2 regions of the Aeromonas encheleia genome follow, and region 1 is predicted to be linked to the other one. Evidence: riboswitches for the same ligand, from Rfam matches in the RefSeq annotation. Region 1 holds a riboswitch; the other holds the start of a gene.
The links. A riboswitch is a leader RNA that binds a small molecule or an ion and turns the genes downstream of it on or off. The one in region 1 is predicted to bind lysine.

Region 1 (4,231 bases):
AACCAAAGCCCCCGCCAAAACCAAGGGGCCCGTGGGCCCCTTGTTCTATTTTATGCGATAGCCAGGTCTCGCTGGATCCGGGCCTTGCGCAGATGGTAGCCGGAGAAGATCACGAACCAGAGCGCGCTGACCGTGAAGCCCGCCAGCACCGAGTGCATCAGCCCCATCACCAGGTAACCGAGCGCGGCACCGAAGGCGATGGCCAGCGCATAGGGCAACTGGGTCATCACGTGATCGATGTGATGGCAGCCGGCGCCGGTGGCCGACAGTATGCTGGTACTGGAGATGGGCGAGCTGTGATCGCCGAACACCGAGCCCGCCAGCACCGCGGCCAGCATCGGCAGCATCAGGCTGATGTCGCTGGCGGCCGCCATGTCGCCGGCCAGCGGCAGCATGATGCCGAAGGTGCCCCAGCTGGTACCGGTGGCAAAGGCCATGGCACAGGAGAGGATGAACACCACCGCCGGCAGCACTTCGATCGGCAGGTTGCCATTGGCCATGGAGGCCAGATACTTGCCGGTCTCCACGTCACGCACCACGGCGCCTATGGTCCAGGCGAACAGCAGTATGTTGATCGCCGGCAACATGGCCATGATCCCTTGCGGTGCGGCCTTCATCCAGTTTCTGGCCCCAAGCTTGAGGCGCATGGCCAGACCGATGGAGACCACCAGGCTGCACAGGGCACCGTAGACCAGGGAGGAGCCGACATTGGTGTTCTCGAACGAGCCGAGCACACTGAACGGCAGGCCTTTGCCCTCCAACACGGCGGCGCCGGAATCGATCATGAAGTAGACGGTCGCCAGGGTCAGGGTCAGGATCGGCAGCACCATGTCGATCATGCCGCCATTGCTCTCCTCCGGAGACTCCATGTCCAGCCCGATGGGACGGCCCTTGGACTCGTCCCACAGCTTGCCCTCCAGCGCCCACTGCTCATGCTGACGCATGGAGCCGATGTCGAGCTGGAACGCGATCACCACCAGTACCATGATCAGGGTGAACACGGCATAGAGGTTCATCGGGATCATCTCGACGAAGGCGGAGATGGGACTCTGATCGGTCAGGCCATGGGCCGCCATGATACCCCCCACCAGGGCGATGATGTAGGCCCCCCAGGAGGAGATGGGCATCAGCACGCAGACCGGTGCGGCGGTGGAGTCGAGCAGATAGGCCAGCTTGGCGCGGGAGATCTGGAAGCGATCGGTGACCGGACGGCAGATGGCCCCCACCGACAGGCTGTGGAAGAAGTCATCGATGAAGAAGGCAAACACCATCATGCCGGTGAGGGCCTTGGCCCCCTTGCGGGTCTTGGCACGGCGCTCGGCCCACTCGGCGAAGGCCCGGGTCGCACCGGAGACGCTCATCAGGCTGATGAGACCGCCCAGCAGCAACATGAACAGGATCATGTTGACGTTGTCACGGTTCAACGCACCGTCGACCCAGACGATCTTGAGCACGGTATTCAGCATGTAATGCAGGGAATCGAGCGGGGAGAACTGGTTGAGCAGCAGGCTGCCGGCCACGATACCGACCCCCAGCGACACCAGAACGCGACGGGTGATGATCGCCAGGGCGACGGCCAATAAAGGGGGAATGACTGACCAACCGGAGTCGGCGTAATGAACGATGTCCATGATCTCTTTGCACCTAAAGACAGCAGGTGGAGATCTACCGAGAGGATCTAAAGAAACAAAACCCGGGGCGGGCATACTCCTCAGCCCCTTCAGGTAGCGCTCCATAGTGGATGACTATGGCAGTCCTGCACCTATTAGATGCAGAACCAGCAACCCGGTATGATGGCCTGGTCACTTCGGCGCCGGCTCCTTTCATCGAGCATCGCAGGCATCACCCTCCGCTCGGTTACTCATAGGCAGCGCGCCTCTACTTAAAGGTATTCGGGGCACATTTTATCGGGACACCGCGTGATAGCAAGTTTTTTGATTAAAATTCAATGTTAGTGCAGGGATCTTACGCAAAATGGTAGTCAAATGGTGCGAACAATCCAATATAGACAACATTTTCATCTACTTGAATCTCATTTGGAGATGACAACCTCAATACCGATGCTATATCTTCCCGCCAATTATTCACCTGGCTTAATTTACCTGCCGAATTAATTAATTCAGTTTGCTTGACTTGATGCCAAACCACCCTTTAAATTATCGAAAAGCACATCTCATTTCCTTAATATTCCTGCGCGCGTGGTAGCCTATATGAACGAATTTCTGAAAGTCCTGCTGAATATCCGTAGCCTGCGGGCGACTTGCCGTGAATTGACTCTGGAACAACTGGAAGAGGGTCTGGAAAAACTCACCGCCATCGTCACCGAGCGCCAGCAGGATGAATCCGCCGAGCGTCAGGCCCGTGCAGAGCACCAGCGAAAAATTACCGAATATGCCGAGATGTTGAAGGCCGCAGGCATAGATCCAGCCGAATTAGTGGGTAGTGTTGCCATCGATGCTCCCAAGGCCGGCAAGGGCAAGCGAGCGCCCCGCCCCGCCAAATATCGTTATCTGGATAACGGGGTGGAAAAAACCTGGACCGGTCAGGGTCGCATGCCCTCCGCCATTGCCAAGGCCGTGGCCGAAGGGAAATCCGTGGAAGATTTTGCCATCTGATGCATCCCGTATTGTTCAAATAAAAAAACCTCGCCTGGCGAGGTTTTTTTATTTCCGTAGATGGTGGTCACTCAGCCCCGATCGGCCGCCTTGACCCACAACACCTCGGGGGTGCCGGTGCAGGCCAGCAGGTATCTGGCCACGGTGAAGAACCAGTCACTCAGCCTGTTCAGATAAGGCAGGATGGCCGGATTCACCTGCTCTGCACGGCTCAAGCCCAGCAGCAGGCGCTCGCAGCGCCGGGTCAGGGTACGCACCACATGAGCCTGTGCCGCCGCCCGTGAGCCGCTCGGTAAAATGAAATTGCGCAATACCGGCAACTGGGCGCTATAGGCATCGATCTGTTGCTCGAGTCTGGCGGTCCAGTCCTCGTTGACTTGCCACAGGCTGGCATTCTGCGCCGCACTGGAAAAAGCCAGCTCCCCGCCCAGATCAAACAACTCCTGCTGCAACTGCACCAGCTGGGCCAATAACACCGCCTCTTGCGACGGTATTTCGGCAATAAGCAGACCTATCTGGGAATTCAATTCATCCACGGCGCCATAGGTCTCGACCCGCATATCATCTTTGGCAAGCTGGGCACCGTCCGCCAGACGGGTGAGGCCCTTGTCCCCTTGTCGGGTATATATTCTCATACTGACATCCTGTTAATAATGGGAATAATCATGGTCTCCAGCCCATTGAGCTTGATCTCGTACGCCAGCGCCAATGACTGGCCCAGGCTACCGGCTGGAAAACCTGTCCGTGCCATCCACACCAGATAGGGCTCGGGAATATCGATGATGCGTCGCCCCTGATATTTACCGTATGGCATCTTCTTCGCCAGGCTGAGCAATACCCGCTCGTCAGATAATCCATCCATATTAATCAATATTCAGATATTTGTGGGTCTGGATGGAGAGCCGCCAATTACGGGCGATACAGGTCGCCATGGCCAGCTCGGTCGCCCTGGGCTTCTGGCTGATGGGCTGCAGCGCTATCATCACATCGGGACGCAGGCTGGCCGTCGCCAGCAAGGCGTCGAGCTCCTCGATATGGCGTTCAGTGGCCACCGGGTGCTTGATCTCGTTGGCACGCTCGAGCGCCGACACCAGCACCGGCAAGCCCCCCTTCATGCCTATCTTGGGAGAGACGGTGACCCAAGTGTCGTCGTGGGTCTGGATCTCGCTGGTACCACTGGTCTCGATCTGCACCTGATACCCCGCCGCCAGCAAGGCCGCTGATAGCTCATGCAGGTCATACAGGCAGGGCTCACCACCGGTTAACACCACGTGGCGGGCCCGGTAACCCAGCGTCTCGAAGCTGGCCAGGATCTGCACCGTGCTCATCTTGCTCCAGCCATCGGACTCGTTGGAACGATCAAGCACCTCGCTACTGCCCACCTCACGCGCCGGATCCACCACCCAGGTATGACGGGTGTCACACCAGGGACAGCCCACCGGGCAGCCCTGCAGGCGAACGAAGATGGCGGGCAGGCCGGTGAAGACGCCCTCCCCCTGGATGGTCTGGAAGATCTCGTTGATTGGGTAGTGCATGCTGATCACGGCTTGTTGCAAAAGGCGCGGATTATACCCCAAACCGGGGCAAGACGCAGGCTCAGGATCCGCTTTTCTCAC
Region 2 (4,231 bases), 800 kb from region 1:
CCGGCATCGAGGCGCAATACCACAGGCGGATCCGGGTCACCGACGATGAGAGTTTCGACATCATCAAGCAGGTGTGCGGCGGTTTGCAGTACGACATCACCGCCCAGCTCTCCATGGGGCTGGCCAACACCCCCATGCAGGGCGCCCGCATCAGCGTGGTGAGCGGCAACTTCGTCACCGCCCAGCCGCTCGGGGTGGACGACGGCATCGACTTTTGCCACAGCGGCCGGGTGCGCCGCATCGACGTGGAGGGGATCTGCCGCCAGCTGGATCAGCAGGGGCTGGTGCTCATCTCCCCCATCGGCTGCTCGGTCACCGGCGAGAGCTTCAACCTGAGCTCGGAAGAGGTGGCCCGGCGAGTGGCGGTGGATCTCAAGGCCGACAAGCTCATCTGTTTCAGCAGCACCCAGGGGGTGATGGACAGACACGGCGAGGCCATCTCCGAGCTCTTCCCCGAGCAGGCGGAAGAGCTGCTGGTGGAGCTGGAGCAGGCGGGTGAGGAGATGTCCGGCACCGCCCGCTATCTGCGCGCCGCCATCGCCTCCTGCCGCGGCGGCGTGCCCCGCTCCCACCTGGTGAGCTATCAGGACGATGGTGCCATGCTGCAGGAGCTGTTCAGCCGCGACGGCCTCGGCACCCAGATAGTGCGCGAAAGCGCCGAGCGCGCGCGCGCCGCCTCCATCGAAGACATCGGCGGCATCCTGGATCTGATCCGGCCGCTGGAGGAAGAGGGCATACTGGTGCGCCGCTCCCGCGAGCAGCTGGAGATGGAGATCGACAAATTCACCATCATAGAGCGCGACGGCCTAATCATCGGCTGCGCCGCCCTCTACTGCTTCATGGAGGAGGCGATGGCCGAGATGGCCTGCGTCGCCATCCACCCCGAGTACCGCAACTCCAACCGCGGCGATCAGCTGGTCGCCAAGGTGGCCGAGCGGGCCAAGCGGCTCGGCATCCGCCGCTTGTTCGTGCTCACCACCCGCTCCATCCACTGGTTCAGGGAGCGGGGCTTCGAGCCGCTGGAGGTGGAGGATCTGCCGGTGGAGCGCCAGCGCCTCTACAACTGGCAGCGCCGCTCCAAGGTTTTGTCCAAGACCATCTCGTAACTGATTGATCTTGTGTCGGGTTATTGCCAATTCTTAAGTTTTTTACAAACTCGATTGACAGTGCAATCCAGTGCAGGGTATTTCTTAATGCACTCCACCGCCTGCGGTGGAGCCAGAAGAGGAGCGCTGCCCAGGCAGCCCAAGGGAGGACACCAGCGTCCTGCGAACTTGGGTCAGGGGGAGTAGCGCCGAGACGAGGCGAGTGACTGGACATCGCCACGTCGGCTGCGGGGGCTGAATCCCCCGGGTTGTCATCGGTCGTGTGCATCCCACACCGCATTCACAGCGGGTTTGGTGTGGGATGGGCACCGCGGATGGAGTGCTTCTGGCCGGGATCCTTCGCTATTCCTGCCATTTTTCGCCTCCTCCTCTCTTTTGCCTGATGAAACCGGATTTTCACATTAAGACAGGAGTACATGATGAGCCCGATCAACGTCGCCAAGTTTGGCGGAACCAGTGTCGCCGATGCCGCGGCCATGAACCATTGCGCCGACGTGGTGCTGGCCAATCCGGCGACGCGGGTGGTGGTACTGAGCGCCAGCGCCGGTGTCACCAACTTGCTGGTGAGCCTGGCCCAGGGCGAGCTCGATGAGGCGGGACAGGATGCCCAGCTGACCAAGCTGGCCGGGATCCAGCACGCCATCCTGAGCGCACTGGGGGAGCCGGTCGAGGTGAGCGCCCTGATCCACGCCCAGCTCGGCGAGATCCGCACCATGGCCCGCCAGGCCAGCCAGCACACAGATGCGGAGCTGGCGGACAGGCTCATCGCCTGCGGCGAGCTGATGTCCACCCGTCTCTTCACCGAGCTGCTGCAGCAACGCGGCATCAAGGCCCACTGGCAGGATGTGCGCCAGCTGATGCGCACCGACAGCCGCTTCGGCAAGGCGAGCGTGGATCTCGCCGCCACCCGCGCACTCTGCCAGGCCAACCTGGGCCCCCTGCTCGGCGAGCACCTCGTCATCACTCAGGGCTTCATCGGCTCCGATGCCGATGGCCGCACCACCACCCTGGGTCGCGGCGGCTCCGACTACAGCGCGGCCCTGCTGGCCGAGGCACTGGATGCCGGCAGCATCGAGATCTGGACCGACGTGCCCGGCATCTACACCACGGATCCCCGGCTGGTGACCCGGGCCCGCCCCATCCCCGAAATCAGCTTCGTGGAGGCGGCCGAGATGGCCACCTTCGGCGCCAAGGTGCTGCACCCCGCCACCCTGCAACCCGCCCTGCGCCAGGACATCCCGGTGTTTGTCGGCTCCGCCAAGGATCCGGCCGCCGGCGGCACCTGGATCCGCGCCAGCACCCAGACCAACCCGCTGTTCCGGGCCGTGGCCCTGCGCCGTCAGCAGGTGCTGGTCACCCTGCACAGCCTCAACATGTTCCACGCCTACGGCTTCCTGGCCGAGGTGTTCGGCATACTGGCACGGCACCGCATCTCGGTGGATCTCATCACCACCTCTGAGGTGAGCGTCTCCCTGACCCTGGATCACACCGGCAGCCAGAGCAACGGCGAACCCATCTTGAGCGACAAGGTGCTGGCGGAGCTCGGGCAGCTGTGCAAGGTGAAGGTGGAGACCGACTTCGCCCTGGTGGCACTGATCGGTAACCGCATGAGCGAGGCCGCCGGGGTCGGCAGCCAGGTGTTCGACGCCATCCGTGACCACAACATCCGCATGATCTGCTACGGCGCCAGCGCCCACAACCTCTGCTTCCTGGTCAAGGAGAGCGAGGCGGGCCACATCGTCAACCGCCTCCACCAGGAGCTGCTCGACTGAGCCAAGTCCGGATAAGCGGTATGAAATAAAGAGAGGGGCCAAGGCCCCTCTCTTTATTTCTGCTTATTTCTGCGCGGTCTATGGCATCGGCATCATGCCGAGGGGTCAGAGGACGGCAGCAGGTTGGCCTGGATCTGCCCGCGCAGCCCGGCCAGCTTGCCCATTAGCCCAGCCTGATCGAGCCCGGCCTCCTCGGGCCCCAGGTTGTCGACCAGCAGGGGGAAGTGTTCGCTCACCGCCCGCTCCAGCCAGTCGAGGCGGCGCAGGGTGAGCGGGCCGCAGCTCTTGCCGCTGAGATCGTCCTGGATGTCGAGATGATGGCTGCGGTACATGTCGCGCCACCAGCTGGCGGCCAGCCCCTCCTCGCTCGCCAGCGCCGAGCGCCACTCCGCCTGCAAGCCCTGCAACCGCGCCAGCACGGGGGCACTGGCCCCCTCCCGGGTCAGATGCTGCAACTCCTCCCTTGCCCAGGCGAGGCAGAGCTCGCGCCAATGGCGAAACAGCGGCAGGGGATCGGCCTCATCCAGCCAGAGACCGGACAGGGTGCGGGTCTCCAGCCGCTCGGGTACATGAAACTGGGGGTCGGCCAGGCCGTTGGAGTTGAATTCGTGGCGTGGATCGAAGGGCCACATGTAGCCAAAATCGAACACCGCTATCTGCTGGCCATCGTCGAGCAGGTTGCCCGGGCTCGGATCCCAGTCAAACCAGCCCCAGCGGGCCAACTCCGCCTGGACCGCCAGCATCTGTGCCAGATTGCGTTTATCCAGCTGGCTGACCGGGGCACCGCGCAACCAGGGGGAGACCAGCACCCCGGCCCGGGCGGAGCCGAAGCTGGTGCAGACCACCTTGGAGAGGATGGTGGGGTGCAGCTCGCGCAGGGCCTCGATCTCGCGGCGCCGCTCCAGCTCGGTGAGAAAGGCGGTCTTGCCGTCGGCATTGGCCACCAGGGAATCGTGCCGGCGCCGTTTCAGGCACCAGTGATGCCCCTCCACCTTGAGATGGAACACCTCGGCGGTGAGGCCGTGGCGATAGATCTTGAGTACAGCCGGGTGAGCCTCGGTCAACCTGAGCAGTTGCGCAAGCGGCAGGGGACAGTCCCGCTCACGGCCGATCCGGATCTCCTCTTTGCTCTCCAGCATCTGGAGCAATCTTGCCTGACGTGCCGCAACCTTGGGATTCATACATGTACCTCCAGCCATTATTGAGAGACTAAGCAGCAAGCTGGAGGCAGACCAGCGGCAAAGCGCCATGATGACGCTTTCATCACAGAATGAATTCGCCCCCTGGATCGGGATCACAATTTGCAAGTTGCGGCAGTCACACAATATTCATCTTCCGGTCATTAAATTGACA

Region 2: it holds a riboswitch for lysine, as region 1 does, so the genes downstream of both, lysC (lysine-sensitive aspartokinase 3) here and EL255_RS11665 (Na+/H+ antiporter NhaC family protein) in region 1, are expected to answer to the same signal.

What each region holds. Positions count from the first base shown of each region.
Region 1 is NZ_LR134376.1:2,530,103-2,534,333, forward strand. It holds gene EL255_RS11665 (Na+/H+ antiporter NhaC family protein) at 51-1,631, opposite strand; lysine riboswitch at 1,718-1,889, opposite strand; gene EL255_RS11670 (H-NS family histone-like protein) at 2,211-2,615, shown strand; gene EL255_RS11675 (cob(I)yrinic acid a,c-diamide adenosyltransferase) at 2,687-3,250, opposite strand; gene EL255_RS11680 (DUF3820 family protein) at 3,247-3,477, opposite strand; gene queE (7-carboxy-7-deazaguanine synthase QueE) at 3,479-4,150, opposite strand; gene queC (7-cyano-7-deazaguanine synthase QueC) at 4,212-4,231, opposite strand, start outside.
Region 2 is NZ_LR134376.1:1,725,959-1,730,189, reverse strand. It holds gene argA (amino-acid N-acetyltransferase) at 1-1,106, shown strand, start outside; lysine riboswitch at 1,215-1,439, shown strand; gene lysC (lysine-sensitive aspartokinase 3) at 1,526-2,878, shown strand; gene EL255_RS08190 (protein kinase family protein) at 2,971-4,059, opposite strand.